One region of the Faecousia sp. genome, then DNA from elsewhere that is predicted to be linked to it. Evidence: riboswitches for the same ligand, from Rfam matches in the RefSeq annotation. Region 1 holds a riboswitch; the other holds the start of a gene.

The links. Region 1 has a riboswitch for cobalamin ahead of ACMKFF_RS05985 (S-layer homology domain-containing protein). Riboswitches for the same ligand answer to the same signal wherever they lie in the genome.
Region 2: linked by a shared signal. The riboswitch ahead of ACMKFF_RS07855 (S-layer homology domain-containing protein) and the one ahead of ACMKFF_RS05985 (S-layer homology domain-containing protein) in region 1 are both predicted to bind cobalamin.

The regions. Positions count from the first base shown of each region.
Region 1 is NZ_DBFZUT010000056.1:33,987-41,119, forward strand. Features, by position in the region: gene ACMKFF_RS05985 (S-layer homology domain-containing protein) at 1-3,522, opposite strand, end outside; cobalamin riboswitch at 3,842-4,078, opposite strand; cobalamin riboswitch at 4,251-4,454, shown strand; gene ACMKFF_RS05990 (hypothetical protein) at 4,543-6,480, shown strand.
Region 2 is NZ_DBFZUT010000073.1:18,643-25,775, forward strand. Features, by position in the region: gene ACMKFF_RS07855 (S-layer homology domain-containing protein) at 1-3,400, opposite strand, end outside; cobalamin riboswitch at 3,496-3,720, opposite strand; gene ACMKFF_RS07860 (aldose epimerase family protein) at 3,868-4,788, shown strand; gene thyA (thymidylate synthase) at 4,785-5,615, shown strand; gene ACMKFF_RS07870 (dihydrofolate reductase) at 5,624-6,127, shown strand; gene trxA (thioredoxin) at 6,180-6,500, shown strand; gene ACMKFF_RS07880 (NAD(P)/FAD-dependent oxidoreductase) at 6,497-7,133, shown strand, end outside.

The sequences.
Region 1 (7,133 bases):
GCCGTCTGCGTTGGAGACGACGACGGTCATGACGTTCTCGCCGTCCTGCAGGGTCCATTCGCCGGACTCCGCGCCGTTGTAGGTCACGGTGTAGCCGTCCTGATATGGCGTGGCGCTGAGCGTGATGGAATCTGCCGTCGTGTCGATGGTGTATTCCGCCGTGCGGTGCGAGAACGTCTCGTTCATGCGCGCGCCGGTCACGTTCAGGGCAGACAGGGTCGGAGTGCGGAACGAGGTGAGCGTGTAGGTCTGCGTATTGCCGTCAACGCCGACCGTCAGGGTGACGGTGTTCGGCTTGGCATCGCGGCTGAAGTTTGCGAGGCTCTGGCCGGAGGTCTTGCCGGACGTAATGGCCGTGGACTGGGTCTTGCCGTTATACAGATTCGTCCACTCGGCCTTGATGGTGGAGCCTTCCGGGGCATTTCCGGACAGCGTGGCCCACAGGAAGGCGCTGAAGCCGTCTGCATCGGGGATGGCGACCTGATATTCGGCCGTCTTACCGTCGAATTCCGGCGTAAAGACATAGTCGCCGGAGGCGTTGTAGGCGGTCAGGCGGAGCGCGGACAGGTAGGCGATCTTCTCACCGCAGCGGCTGCAGATGCCGCCTTCGCCGACATTGTGGCCGAGAGCCGGAATCTCTTCCGCCTTCGTCTCGCCGCAGGCCGTGCAGGTGTAGGTCTTGGAACCGGCCTCGGTGCAGGTCGCGTCGACCGTTGCGGTCACTTTAAACGTGTGCTCGCTCTGGCCTTCGCCCAGCTGCTGCCAGGTGAGGACGGGGTAGCCGCTGTTGACCTTCTGCATGCAGGTTCCGTCAGCCTTGAAGGAAGCGCCGAGCTTCGTGACGAAGTCGGAGGCCTTCATGGCCACGGCCGTCATCTCCACAAAGACGGACGGGTCATGCATCGTGGAATAGTTCATCTTGCCGAGGCCCTCGAGGCCACAGGCGAGGTAATAGACATTTTCCACTTCGAGGTAGCTGCCCGTGGAATAATCCGCGTGCATCAGACCGATCGCCGCACCGGCATTGATCGTCTTCAGCCCAAGGTCGGTCACGGTGCCGACGTTATAGCAGTTGTGAACGTAGCTCTGCTCATAGACTCTCGAGGAGCTGGCGTCGAGCTTGCCGACCAGACCGCCGATGCCGCAGTAGTTCTTGTCGCTGTGGCCGGTGATCGAGCCGGAGTTGTAGCTGTCGACGATGTAGCTCGGGCCGTTCGCGGCGTCGGAGCCGCTGCCGACCGAGCCGACGAGACCGCCGACATAGCAGTCGCCGGTGACGGCGCCGGTGTTGTAGCAGCGCGTGAGCGTCGAGCCGTAGCCGATCTCGCCGAACAGACCGCCGATACCCTGATTGCTGCCGTTATAGGCGGCAAGGCCGATGGCACCGGTGTTGCAGGAATCAACGGCCTTCGTGGACTTGACGGAAGCGCCGAAGCCGCCAATCTTCGTGCGGCCGGTGATCGCGCCATTGTTCACGCAGGAGGTGTAGGTCGTCGTCTCGCTCTTGGCCGCGAAGCCGGAGACATAGTCGCCGTCCGTGGTCACGGCGCCGTTGTTGACGCAGCGCAGGAAGTCTGCATTCTTCACGATACCGGCAAAGCCGCCGACATAGCTCCACGGATAGGGGGCGGAGCCCTTCTTCGCGGTGATTGTGACGTTCGTCGTGATATTGGTGAAGGAAACATATTCCGCACCGCCGACGAGGCCGCCGGAATAGGCGTAGGAATTGCGGTAGTTCTCGGTGATGTCGAGCTTGCCGGAGAGCGTCAGGTTCCTGATCTCCGCCTTCTTGTCAGCCGTGCCCTTGACATAGCCGAAGAAGCCGAGATAGGGGGCGCTGCCGGAGGTGGCGGCATAGGTGATGTCCATGCCGGAGATGCTGTGGCCGTCGCCGTCAAAGCTGCCGGTAAACGGCTGGCTCTGGGTGCCGATCGGGGTCCAGGCCTCGGTCAGCTCGAGGTTGGCCGTCAGCTTGCCGCTGATGGCGGTGTCGCCGCCGTTGACCTTCGCTGCGAACCACTGCAGCTGCTTCTCGCTGGCAATGCAGTAGACGCCACTCTCGTCCTGCGTGGGGATCGCGGGATCCTGCGCGCCGCAGCGGGTGCACAGGCCGTCGCTGCCGTATTCATGGCCGAGGGCCGGAAGCTCTTCCGTGCGGGTCTCACCGTGCACGCTGCAGGAGAACGTCTTGACACCGGCCGTCGTGCAGGTGGGCTCTGTCGTGACGACGCCTTCGTCCCACTGGCAGGGCTGAGGTGCCTCGCTCGTGAGAACGACCTTCGCCGTTGCGGGGGCGTAGCAGGCGTTCTTCGTGCCGTAGTTCGGGTCATAGCCCAGCAGGTAATAGGTACCGGCCTTCAGCGAGGCCGTGTCGAGCGTGTAGCTGCTGCCTTCGCTCGTAAGCTCCTGCTGCTGTTCCCAGTTTTCATTGTAGAGCTTCACATTGAGACCGGTGATCGGCTCAAAGGACTCCGTGCCGCCGTCGGACACGGACTTGGTGTCATACTTCTGCGTTTCGAATGTGATCTTTTCACCGACCTTGGCGGTGTAGTCGTCCTTGTCAAAGCGGGCGAATGCGCCGTAGGTCCAGAAGCTCCAGTTGGAGAACATGGCCAGATCGATCGTGTCGTTGTCGGACAGCAGAATGTAGTTTGCCGTGGAGCCCCAGCCCGCAGACATCAGGGGATAGACGTGGTTGCGGTAGTACATGAGGTTCTCGTCATGGCCCCAGAAGTTCTGCATGTACATGGACGTGGCGCTGCCGGAGATGAGCAGCGCATTGCGCGTATCCTCATAGGAGCCGCCGAGCATGTCATTCACGCCTTCGCCGCTGCCGGTGAATTCCAGCAGGCCGGATGTGCCCTTGCCGCAGTCCTTCTCGGCCACGCCGAGGTAGTAGCGCTCGAGCATATAGATGTAGAGGTGCAGGAGCGTCGGGCGCTGCACGATCTCGTTGTCCGTATAGCTTCCGGAGCCGTTCTCCGTGTGGTAACGGTTAAAATCGTCCAGACCGTACAGGGACAGGGGGAAGTACGGGACCTTGACCTCCAGATGCGACAGGATGGTGCCGCCGTCGTCCTTGCCGATGATCGGTGCGCCGTCGCTCGAGATGGTCACATAGACGGTGACGGAGGCCTGGTCGGTCTCGTCATAGCCGTACTGGTTCTTGTCGCCGTCCTCCACGGCCTCGACCGTGATGGGAACGACAGTCTCAGCACTGCCGCCGTCCGTGCAGGTAGCGGTAATGCCGATGCGGAATTCCCCTGCCTCGGCAGAGGTGAACTGCAGCGTATTGTCCTTGATATAGACCTTATCGCCGTAATCCGCCTTCAGCGCGAAGCTGAGAGCGTGCCCGTTCGGGTCGGTGAACACCGTTCCGAGCGGGAGCTGGTACAGCGCACCGACCTTGACGGGATCGGGCGCCGGGGTACTTACCGTGATGTCGCAGTCCGCCGCGAAGACCGCAGGGATCATCGACAGAAGCATGGCAAGCACCAGCAGGATGCTCAGGATTCTTTTCATGCTGTTTTCCTTTCTTTTGGGGAAGCCATTGAGGATACGATTAGTGGCTTCCCGATTTTATTTATCCTTAGACCGTGTTCGGTCCAAAAGATCAGCGCAAAGCCCAACGGGCGGGCCGCAAAAAAACAGCCTGACAGGAAACTACATGGGAGACATGGAGTTTTTGGCAAGCTGCTGCATCGTGGGGCGGGTCGGCGGCACCCGACCCGCCCACAGGAGGAGAACACCCGGTCATGCGCAGCGGGAACGCATCCGCTGCCCCGAATCGGGCACAAAAAACGGCTGAGAGGATAGATAGACTATCCCCTCAACCGATTCGGGCAAAGTAATGCATCACAGTAGGTCTTCTGGGTCGCGCATCCGGGAGCAAAGCCCCCACGGCCGCTGCCCTGCCTTCTCAGGATCCCCCAATGACCGGCTTTCGCCGACGGGCAGCGGACTCAACGCTCACAGCGACGGTTATCCCAGAGGCGCAGCGCGCCTCCCTCGGGGTATTATCCCCGTTCCCTTGTTTACCCGTATGCCTGACGGGGTCGCCCCGCGCCGTTGCGTACATACGGTCTCTGCAAGCAGAATATTCAGTTCATGCCGCACAGGCTTTGTGCGGACTACTTTGATTATAGACCATGCGGGCGCGCCTGTCAAGCACCGAAATCCGTATTTTTTTAGCGAATGCGGCAACACACACCGGAACGGACTTGACAAAAAAATCGGCCCTTGTTATACTGAGAGCAATGGAAGCTTCAAGTGCTTCCGCTGCCGTCCGGGCAGCGGGAGAGGATAGGGAACCGGGTGAGAATCCCGGACGGTACCGCCGCTGTATGCGCGGAGGCCGCGTGCAGGGCGAAAGCCGGTCATTGGGGAACCCTGAGAAGGCGCGCGCGGCCGTCGAGGCGTGAGTCAGAAGACCTGCTTGGGGAGGCTCTGCCCGCATGGTGCGGGAAACGGGGCATATTGTTGTGCGCAAATGCGGACGCTGCAACGATTGTTGCAGTGTCCTTTTTTTCTGGGGGTCGTGCCATGAGACGGAAAACAATCTGGGGCCGGGTCTGCACGGCCGTGCTGATCCTTTCGCTTCTGGCCGGTGCGGTGGCTGTCGTGTTCACGGGCGGACAGGTGCGCCCGCCCGATCCGCTGCCGGAGCAGGCGCAGGTCCTGCAGCCGGACCGACAGGAGCGCGGCGGCAGCGGCGGCACATCGGACGACGTGCCCCTCACGCAGTCCCCGGAGCCGACGGAGCCGTCCGAAGAGCCGGACGAGACGGAAACGGCCGAGCTATCTACGGAGCCGGACGAGCCGACGGATGCGACGTCCGCCACGCAGACGACACAGACGCCCGAGCCGAGCGAGGAGCCGACGCGCAGCACCGGCGGCGGAACGGAGCCGACGGAGGAGCCGGGTCCTGCCCCCACGGAGGCCCCCGGCCCCGAGGAGCCGCATATCGTGACGGACCTTGTCAGCCGCGTCTGGCGCTCCGGTGAGCTGGACGGCGATACGCTGCGGTTTTATGCCTATGCTGCGGGCAGCGGAGACCTGAGCCTGCGGGTATATTATAAGGAGTCCGGCTCCACCGCAAACAACGGCACGCGCCTTCTGCCGGCGGACGACCGGAACTTCTCCGTCCGCCTTACCTTAAATCAGTCCTATACCTTCTCCCTATATTTATATCGCGACGGCCGCCGCGTCGGCGATGCCGCGGTATACCATATTTCCTACCGCGCAAGGCTCGCAGACGACGATCAGCCCGAGATCGGCGATGCGCCGCCCATCATCACGACGAGCCGCGACGGCCGGACCGATCCCGTCTCCGTGCAGACGATGACGTTCGTCGTCTGGGCGAGGACGGGCACGGACGGTTCACCGATCTACACGAGCCATCTGCAGGTTTCGATGGACGGCGAGCTGCTGACGAACCCGACCGGCAGCGCCGCGTCCGGCTATGAATATGTGCTGCGCTTCTCCGCGCCGCTCGTCGGCGATGAGCGGGAATATACGCTGCGCATCCTTGCGTGGGACGATGCCGGAAATTCCGCCATGCGCACCGTGAAGATCGTCTATCAGACGGTCTCGGAGGGCGACGACATCGGTGAGGCGACCATCCGCATCGACGCCACGACCGTCGGCCTCGGAATCGTCGACGAGGAGACCGTCCGCATCAAACAGGGCGACACGGCCGCGCAGACCGTGCTGCAGATGCTGGAGGACTGCGGCTATGAGGCAGGCTATGACGGCCTTGCGGAAAAGAACGGCGGTTTTTATCTCATGCGCCTGACGCGCGGCGACCTGCTGTTTCGCGCGCAGGTGCCGGAGCGCCTCTGGACACTCATCCAGCGCGACGGCATCTCACTGACGGGCGCGCCCGGCCGCGACAGCCTCGGCCAGCACGACTACACCTGGGGCGCGGGCTGGATGTATGATGTCAACGGCTATTACCCCGGCAAGGGCCTGTCGGAATGGATGCTCGGCGACGGCGACGTGCTGACGCTGCGCTTTACGCTGGCCTGGGGCAAGGATATCGACGGCTTCGGCGCGACGGGCGGCGGCTACGGCGTGCTGTCCAGCTACTGCTATGTCTGGCGCGACGGGCAGGAGATCCCGCTTGGCCACGACTGGCAGGAGACGGCCCGTGTCGAGCCGACGGAGACGGAGGACGGCTATGCGGACTATGTCTGCACGAAGTGCGCCGAGACGCGCCGCGACGTCCTGCCGAAGACCGGAACGGTCGACCCAACGGATCCCACGGATCCCACGGATCCCACGGAGCCCACGGAGCCCACGGAGCCGCCAACGGCCCCCACGGACCCGGCGGAGAACGGAAACGAGAGGAGCATGTTCCTTGAAGCAAATGCGAAATATTCTGATCCTGCTGCTGTGCGCTGCACTGCTGGCGGGCTGCGGCGCAAGATCGGCGCCTGCAAAGGCACTCGCGGGCTGCCGGGCGCTGCTCGGCGTGCGTGAGGGCTTCCTGGAGGGCCGCGCAGCGGAGCTGGCGGGCAGCTCCATCGGAGATTGGCTCGCCATGGCGCTGCTGGCCTGCGGTGCGAACGAGAGCTATGACGCCTATCTTGCCGCGCTTGAGCGGCATGTCACGGAGCGCTATGCCGAGCAGGGCACGCTCGATGCGCTCATGGCGACGGAGTATTCCCGTACGATCCTGACCGTCGCCATGCTCGGCGGCGACCCGGCCGCCTTCGGTACGCGGCCGGACGGCACGACCGTGGACCTGCTGGACGACGGCGTGTGGAATTTTGCGGGCGAGCTCGGCGCGCAGGGCCTCAACGGCCTGATCTTTGCCCTGCTGGCGGTCGATGCCGGGACCTATCCGGAGCCGGAGCGGGCGAAAAACACGCGCGCCGGGATCGTGGAGGCCATCCGCGCGGCGCAGGAGCCGGACGGCGGCTTCGGCCTCGTTTCCGGCGCCTCGGAGGCCGATATGACGGCCATGGCCCTGCAGGCCCTTGCGCCCTACGGCCGGGACGAGACCGTGGAGCGGGCGCTTGCCTGGCTGAAGGATCAAATGCAGCCGGACGGCACCTTCCTGGCCTACGGCGAGCCGAGCGCCGAGAGCTGCGCGCAGGTCCTCCTTGCGCTGGCTGCGCTCGGCATCGATC
Region 2 (7,133 bases), on a different contig from region 1:
TTTCGGCCGCATATTCGCCGACGAGCGCGCCGCAGGAAGCGCCCTTGACGCTGCCGGTGTTATAGCAGTTCGTGACCGTGGGATCCGTGCCGCCGGTGTGCTTGCCCGCGATGCCGCCGACGCAGGTCGCGCCGGTAACGGAGCCGGTGTTGTAGCAGTTCAGGATCTGCACGCTGCCGTTTTCGGTGTAGCCGACGATGCCGCCGACATAGCCGCGGTTGTTGCTGCCGCCGTTGATCGCGCCGGTGTTATAGCAGCCCGTGATGGGCGCATAGCTCGCGCCGACGATGCCGCCGACCTTCGCGTCGGAATAGGCGCTGCTCAGCGTGCAGGTCACGCTGCCCTCGTTGCCGCAGTTCACGATCGCACCGCTGGCATAGACGCGCGCGGCGATGCCGCCCGTCACGCCGCCGTAGGAGGCCGCATTCGTGATGTTCACGCGGCTGACGCAGCCCTCGATACGGCCGTAGCTCTGGTTGGCGAAGGCGCCGATCGCGCCGTCGCCCTCGATCATACCGACAAGCGTGACATTCTTGATCACGCCGTCCGCGCCGAGATAGCCGCACAGGCCCATCGCAGATTCGTAGGTATCGTCATTATCGCAGCTGTAATAGCCGCTGATCGTCTTGCCGTTGCCGTCAAAGATGCCGCTGTACTGCAAGTTGTACTTGCCAAAGCCGCCCCAGCGGTTGGCCTTCGGTGCCTCTGCACTGTTGAGCACGAGGTTCACCATGATACGGGCGTTGATCGTCGTCTCACCGCCGTTGACCTTCGCGGCAAACCACGCCAGCTCCTCAGGCGTCTTGATGAGGTACCACGTCACGCCGTTTTCGGTCTTCGTCTCCGGCGCGGTATCGGAGGCCTTGCCCGTCCAGACATTGCTGCCCTCCTCGAGTCTGACCGTAACAGTCAGATCCTTGCCCGCGACCGTGAAGGAACCGGCCACATTCAGATAGCCGTCCAGCATAACGGCATAGGAATAGGTGCCGTCCGGCAGGCTGTAGACGCCGTTCACCGCCGTCTGCTCGCCGCCCTCGGCATGCGTCACGGTAATGTCCGCGCCGCTCAGCGCGCTGCCGTCGTCCGCCTTCACGGTGGCAATGCGCACACTATGGCGCGCCGCCTGCTGCAGCGTGACATGCAGGCTGTCGTTTTCGCCCGTGACCGTCAGGCTGCCCGACGCGGTCTCGTAGCCGAACAGGCTCGCCTCATAGGTGTAGCTTCCCTTCGGCAGGCGCCATGCGCCGTTCACGGCGCTCCACTGCTTGCCATCGGCATCACGAAGAACGAGCTTTGCCTCGGCCGGGGTCAGCGTCACGCTGACGGGATAGGTGCGGACCGAGAGGGTGACCGTGATGGTGCGGCCTGCGCCGTCGATCGTAAAGCTTCCGGTCACATCGTCGCACTCATCGCGCGTGACAAGATAGGTATAGCTGCCGGAGACAAGGCGATAGGTGCCGTCCTCCTCCGGGGTCTGCTCCACGTTCTGCGCATCGTAGACATGGACGGAAGCGCCGGTCATGTTGACGGAGAACGCCACGATGAGCTTGGCATCCGCATCCTGCCAGGCAAGGACGGGATAGCCGCTGTTCTGATTCTTCGCGTCGTTCACGAATGCGCCGCCGAGCTTCAGCACGGTGTCGAACGACTTCAGCTGCTCTTCCGTGAGGGCAGTCGTGTCGCCGGAGCCGCTGCCGATGGCCTGCGTGCCCGTGAGGTAATAGCAGTTCGAAACGGAGCCGCCGTTGTAGCCGATGAGCGAGCCCGCATAATTATAATTGCCCGCTGCCGCCAGTGTGATCGCACCGGCATTGTAGCAGGACGTCACGGTCGTGTTCGAATCCGTCTGGCCGAGAATGCCGCCGACGCGGTTTCCGGTGGCGGAGCCGACGTTATAGCACTCGCTCAGCGTAGTATAGTAGGCAGTGCCAACGATACCGGCCGAGAAATTGTTCGTACCATTGCTGATCGTGCCGAAGTTCGCGCAGCGCAGGACGGTCGAGCGCGCAGCGGACTTGCCGTTCAGACGGCCGACGATACCGCCGACATTCCGGCTCGTACCGGTGACCGTGGCATAGTTCGCGCAGGCCTCGATCGTGGCGCTGTCCGCCTGACCGGCGATGCCGCCGACATAGCCGCGGCCGGAGATGCTGCCGCGGACCGTCAGGCGGCGTACGGCCGCGCCGGTATCCAGGCAGCCGAACAGGCCGGCATAATCCGTCGTCTGCGAGACGAGCAGATTATCGATCGTGTGATACGCGCCGTCAAAGCTGCCCGCGAAGCGGCGGGCATCGCTGCCGATCGGCGTGAAGGCCACATTGCCCATGTCCAGATTGGCTGCGAGTGTCACATGCTTTCCGGCAAAGGCATTGCCGGAGGCGACCTGCGCGGACAGATAGGCCAGCTCCTCGCCGTTCGAGATGAGATAGGGATCGGCCTGCGTACCGGTGCCGCCCGCAAAGCCGTCTGCCACCGTTCCGTCCCATTCGATGCCGGGGACCATGGTGACCTTGACCGTCGTGTCGGCCTCGCCGAGCGTGAACGTGCCGCGTGCCGTCTTATAGCCCGCAGCCTTCACCTGATAGGAATAGTCCGCCGGGAAGAGCAGGTAGGAGCCGTCCTCCTCGGCCTGCATAACATTGTCGCCGTGCTTCACGGTAACGGCCGCCGTCGTGCCTGCGGCAAGGCCCGTGATCAAGAACGCCGCCTTATGGCGTGCAAGCTCCGTCATGGTCACGGGGACTTCAACGGCCGCATCCGTCACGGTAAAGCTGCCGGTGGCCTGCGCATAGCCGAAGGCCTCGGCCGTATAGCGGTACTCGCCCGCCGGAACGCTGGCCTTGCCGTCCGTCACGGCATAGGAAGCATCCGCGCTGTCCGTCAGCGTAAAGGCCGTGCCTGCAGGCGCGCCCGTGAACGTGACGCCATAGTACGTTTTGCAGCTGAAGTCCTTCAGATAGAGCGTGTCATCGTTCTTATCGCTGCTGTAGTCCTTGGAATACCCGATGGTCACGACGTCATTCGCCGCGACCTCCATCGTGTAGGTCTGGAAGGACGTCATCGCACCAGAATACGAAGCCTTGCTGGACTGCGTCAGGTTCGTTCCGTTCTTCGTGACCGCCATGTAGTCATAGTTGGACTCGCTGGAGACCTTATAGGAGAAGCGGAACGTACCGCCGCTCCGGAAGGTCAGCTTGAGGGTGGAAGTCGTTCCCCCCACACCCTTGTTGCCGGATATCAGGCAAGTCTCGTCGTCGCTCTCCGCAAAGGGATAGGAGGCGTCGTTTTCCACGGTCGCCGGAACGTCCGCAAAAAACTCATCAAAACTTGCCGCTGCTGCGACCGGGATGCTGCACAGCACCATGCACAGCACAAGGATCGCCGCGATCATTCGTTTCATGATCCAATCTTCCTTTCTTGATACGAAAATAATAAAAACACTGCGGCAGAGGGCCTCGTTTCCCCTGCCGCAGCCGTTTTCCTGCGTCATGGCGCACCTGCGCCGCATGCTTCTGTAGGTCTTCTGACTCGTGCTCCCGGGTCTCCCCCGCAACGCGGCGCTCAGCCTTCTCAGGTCGCCCCAATGACCGGCTTTCGCCCATGGAGCTCGCGTCTTGCACATACAGCGCCGGTCGGCGTTGCAGGCTCTCACTGCATTCCCTTGTCCATCCCCGGCTGTACATATGCCCTGCCGGAGCCACAAAAGCTTTTTGTTTTTAACTTATTCAGTATAGCATATTTCCGCAGCATTGTAAAGCCGGATGAAAAACGTTCCGACCCTATAACCGCCGTTGACGGAGCGCCGAAAATACGCTATAATTTAATTGTATATTATGATCCGCCCCCGGCGGGAAGGAGTGCAGCATTATGATCCAGTTATCTGATTTCTATGGCTACAGCATGTATACCATCTCTTCCGATACGCTTTCCGTCTCCGTGATGAGCCTCGGTGCGACCGTCACAAAGCTTGCTTATCTGGGCCGCAATGTCGTGGTCAGCCTGAAGACCCCGGACGACTATCTGCAGGACACCAGCTATCTCGGCGCGATCGTCGGACGCTATGCCAACCGCATTGCGGGCGGCCGCTTTCCGCTGAACGGCGAGACGGTGCAGGTCGAGCAGAACGAGGGCCGCAATCACCTGCACGGCGGCAGCGTCGGCTTCCACAAGCGCATCTGGGCAGCTGAATGCCTTGGGGAGCAGGCCGTTCGCTTCACGCTGCACACGCCGGACGGCGACGCGGGCTATCCCGGCGCGCTGACGATGCACGTCACCTATCGCGTGGAGGGCAGCCGGCTGTTCCTCGATTTTGAGGGTGTCAGCACAAAGGACACCATCCTTGCGCCAACGACGCACATGTATTTCAACCTCGGCGGCACAGAGAGCATCCTCGGAACGACGCTGCAGATCAATGCCGGCCGCTGGATCCCCGTGGACGGCGAGCTCATTCCCACCGGCGAGCTGCGCCCGGCCGAGGGCCCGTTCGACTTCCGCACGCCGCACACCATTGCGCAGAACTTTGACCACGGCTTCGTGCTCGACGGGCAGGACGCTCTTGTGGCAGAGGACGGCGGCGTCCGCCTGTCGCTGCACACGGACTACCCTGCCCTGCAGCTCTACACCGGTGAATTCCTCTCGGGCAAGCTCCATCCGAATCAGGGCTTTGCCATTGAGCCGGAGGCCTGCCCCGACACGCCGAACCATCCGGAATTCGGCTCCTCCGTGCTGAAGGCCGGTGAGACGTTCCATCGCTCCATCACCTATACCTTCGAATCCACCGCAAAATGAGCCGCGCCGATTTGCTCTACCGCGAGACGTGTGCACGCATCCTGCGCGAGGGTGTCTGGGACACCGATCAGTCCGTTCGCCCGCGCTGGGCGGACGGTTCCCCGGCCCATACGGTCAAGTGCTTCGGTGTGGTGAACCGCTATGATCTGCAGGAGGAATTCCCGCTCATGACGCTGCGCCGCACCTATTGGCGCTCATGCGTGGAGGAGCTTCTGTGGATCTGGCAGAAGAAGTCGAACAACGTCCGCGACCTCGGCAGCCACATCTGGGACAGCTGGGCCGATGAGAACGGCTCCATCGGCAAGGCCTACGGCTATCAGCTCGGCATCAAATACCGCTTCCCGGAGGGAGAGTTCGATCAGGTCGACCGCGTGCTATACGACCTGAAGCACAACCCGGCCAGCCGCCGCATTCTGACAAACCTCTACAATTTCGCCGATCTGCACGAGATGGCTCTGTATCCCTGCGCCTATTCCATGACGTTCAATGTCAGCGGCAACCGGCTCAACGCCATTCTGAATCAGCGCTCGCAGGACATGCTCACGGCAAACAACTGGAATGTCGTGCAGTATGCCGTGCTCGTGCACATGCTGGCGCAGGTCAGCGGTCTTGTCGCAGGCGAGCTCGTGCATGTAATCGCCGATTGCCATATCTACGACCGCCACATTCCGCTTGTCGAGCAGATGCTGGAGCTGGAGCCGTATCCCGCGCCGGAATTCCAGCTCGATCCTGCGGTCACGGACTTCTATGCCTTCACGCCGGACAGCGTGCAGGTGGAGAACTACCGCTATCATCCGTTTTCGGCCAGAATTCCTGTCGCCATTTAGGAGGAGCCATGGACTGCATCGTCAACGTCACGCAAAACTGGGGCATCGGGAGGGACGGCGATCTGCTTGTCTCCATTCCCACCGACCTGCGCCGCTTCCGCGCGCTCACGACCGGGAAGACCGTGATCTATGGCCGCAAGACCCTGCTCACCTTCCCCCACGCGCGCCCGCTGCCGAACCGCGAGAACTGGATTCTCTCAGCCACGCCCGGCTTTTCCGTGCCGGGCGCAGCGGTGTTTCCGTCGCTTGCGGCCCTGCAGGAAGCCCTGCGTACCCGTCCGGCCGATTCGCTGTGCCTCATCGGCGGTGCGAGCGTCTACCGCGCGCTGCTGCCGTGGTGCAGCCGCGTGCTGCTCACGCAGACCTGCGCCGACCTGCCTGCCGACCGGTTTTTCCCCGATCTGGACCGGCTCCCGAACTGGCGCTGCACGGACACCAGCCCCCTGCAGGAGGACGGCGGCCATTGCTTCCGCTATCTGACCTACGAAAACGACGCTCCGCTTCCGTTATAAACATAGAATTGCTCCCTTCTGCGCAGACTAAGCGCCGAAGGGAGTGATTTTTATGCCGATTTTACCTTTGACGGAAGAAAATTTCGAGCAGGAGGTCCTGCAGGCCGAGGGGCCGGTGCTCGTAGACCTCTTTGCCGCGTGGTGCGGCCCGTGCCGTGCGCTTGCGCCGGTGCTGGAGATGCTGGCAGAGGCCCGGCCGGAGCTGCGCATCGGAAAGGTCGATGTGGACGCCCAGCCCGAGCTTGCGGCGCGGTTTGACGTGCTGACCGTCCCGACGCTGCTGCTGTTCCGCTCCGGCAGGCTGCTCCGGCGCACGACCGGCGCAAAAACACCGGCGGAGCTGGAAGAATTTCTGCGGAGCGGCGAAGCATGAGATGCTATGACATGGCCGTGGTCGGGGCCGGACCGGCGGGCTGCACGGCGGCTCTCTATGCCGCCCGCGCCGGGCTGGACGTGCTCGTTCTCGAGCGGCTCGGCCCCGGCGGGCAGATGGCGCAGACGCAGCACATTGAGAATTACCCCGGCTTTCCGGAAGGCGCAGACGGAGCCGCGCTGGCAGACGGCATGAAAGCGGGTGCGGAGCGCGCGGGGGCCATTTTTCTGCTGGCCGACGTCCGCAGCGCGCAGCTCACCGGCCGCGTAAAGGAGCTGCAGACAGACGGCGGGCCGGTCCTTGCCCGGACCGTTGTGCTCGCCACGGGAGCGGGCCCGCGGAGGCTCGGGCTGCCGCAGGAGGACGAGCTGCCCGGCGTGAGCTACTGCGCCGCCTGCGACGGGGCGTTTTTCCGCGGGAAGGACGTCGCCGTGGTCGGCGGCGGCAATTCCGCCGTCAGCGAAGCCCTGCTGCTGTCGCGGCTGTGCCGCCATGTGTCGCTCGTGCACCGCCGCAGCACATTCCGGGCATCTGCCGCAGAGCTGGCGGCGCTGGAAAAGCAGGACAATGTGACATTCTGCCGGAACAGCATCGTAACGGAGCTGCTGGGCCGTGAGCGCCTGACCGGCATCC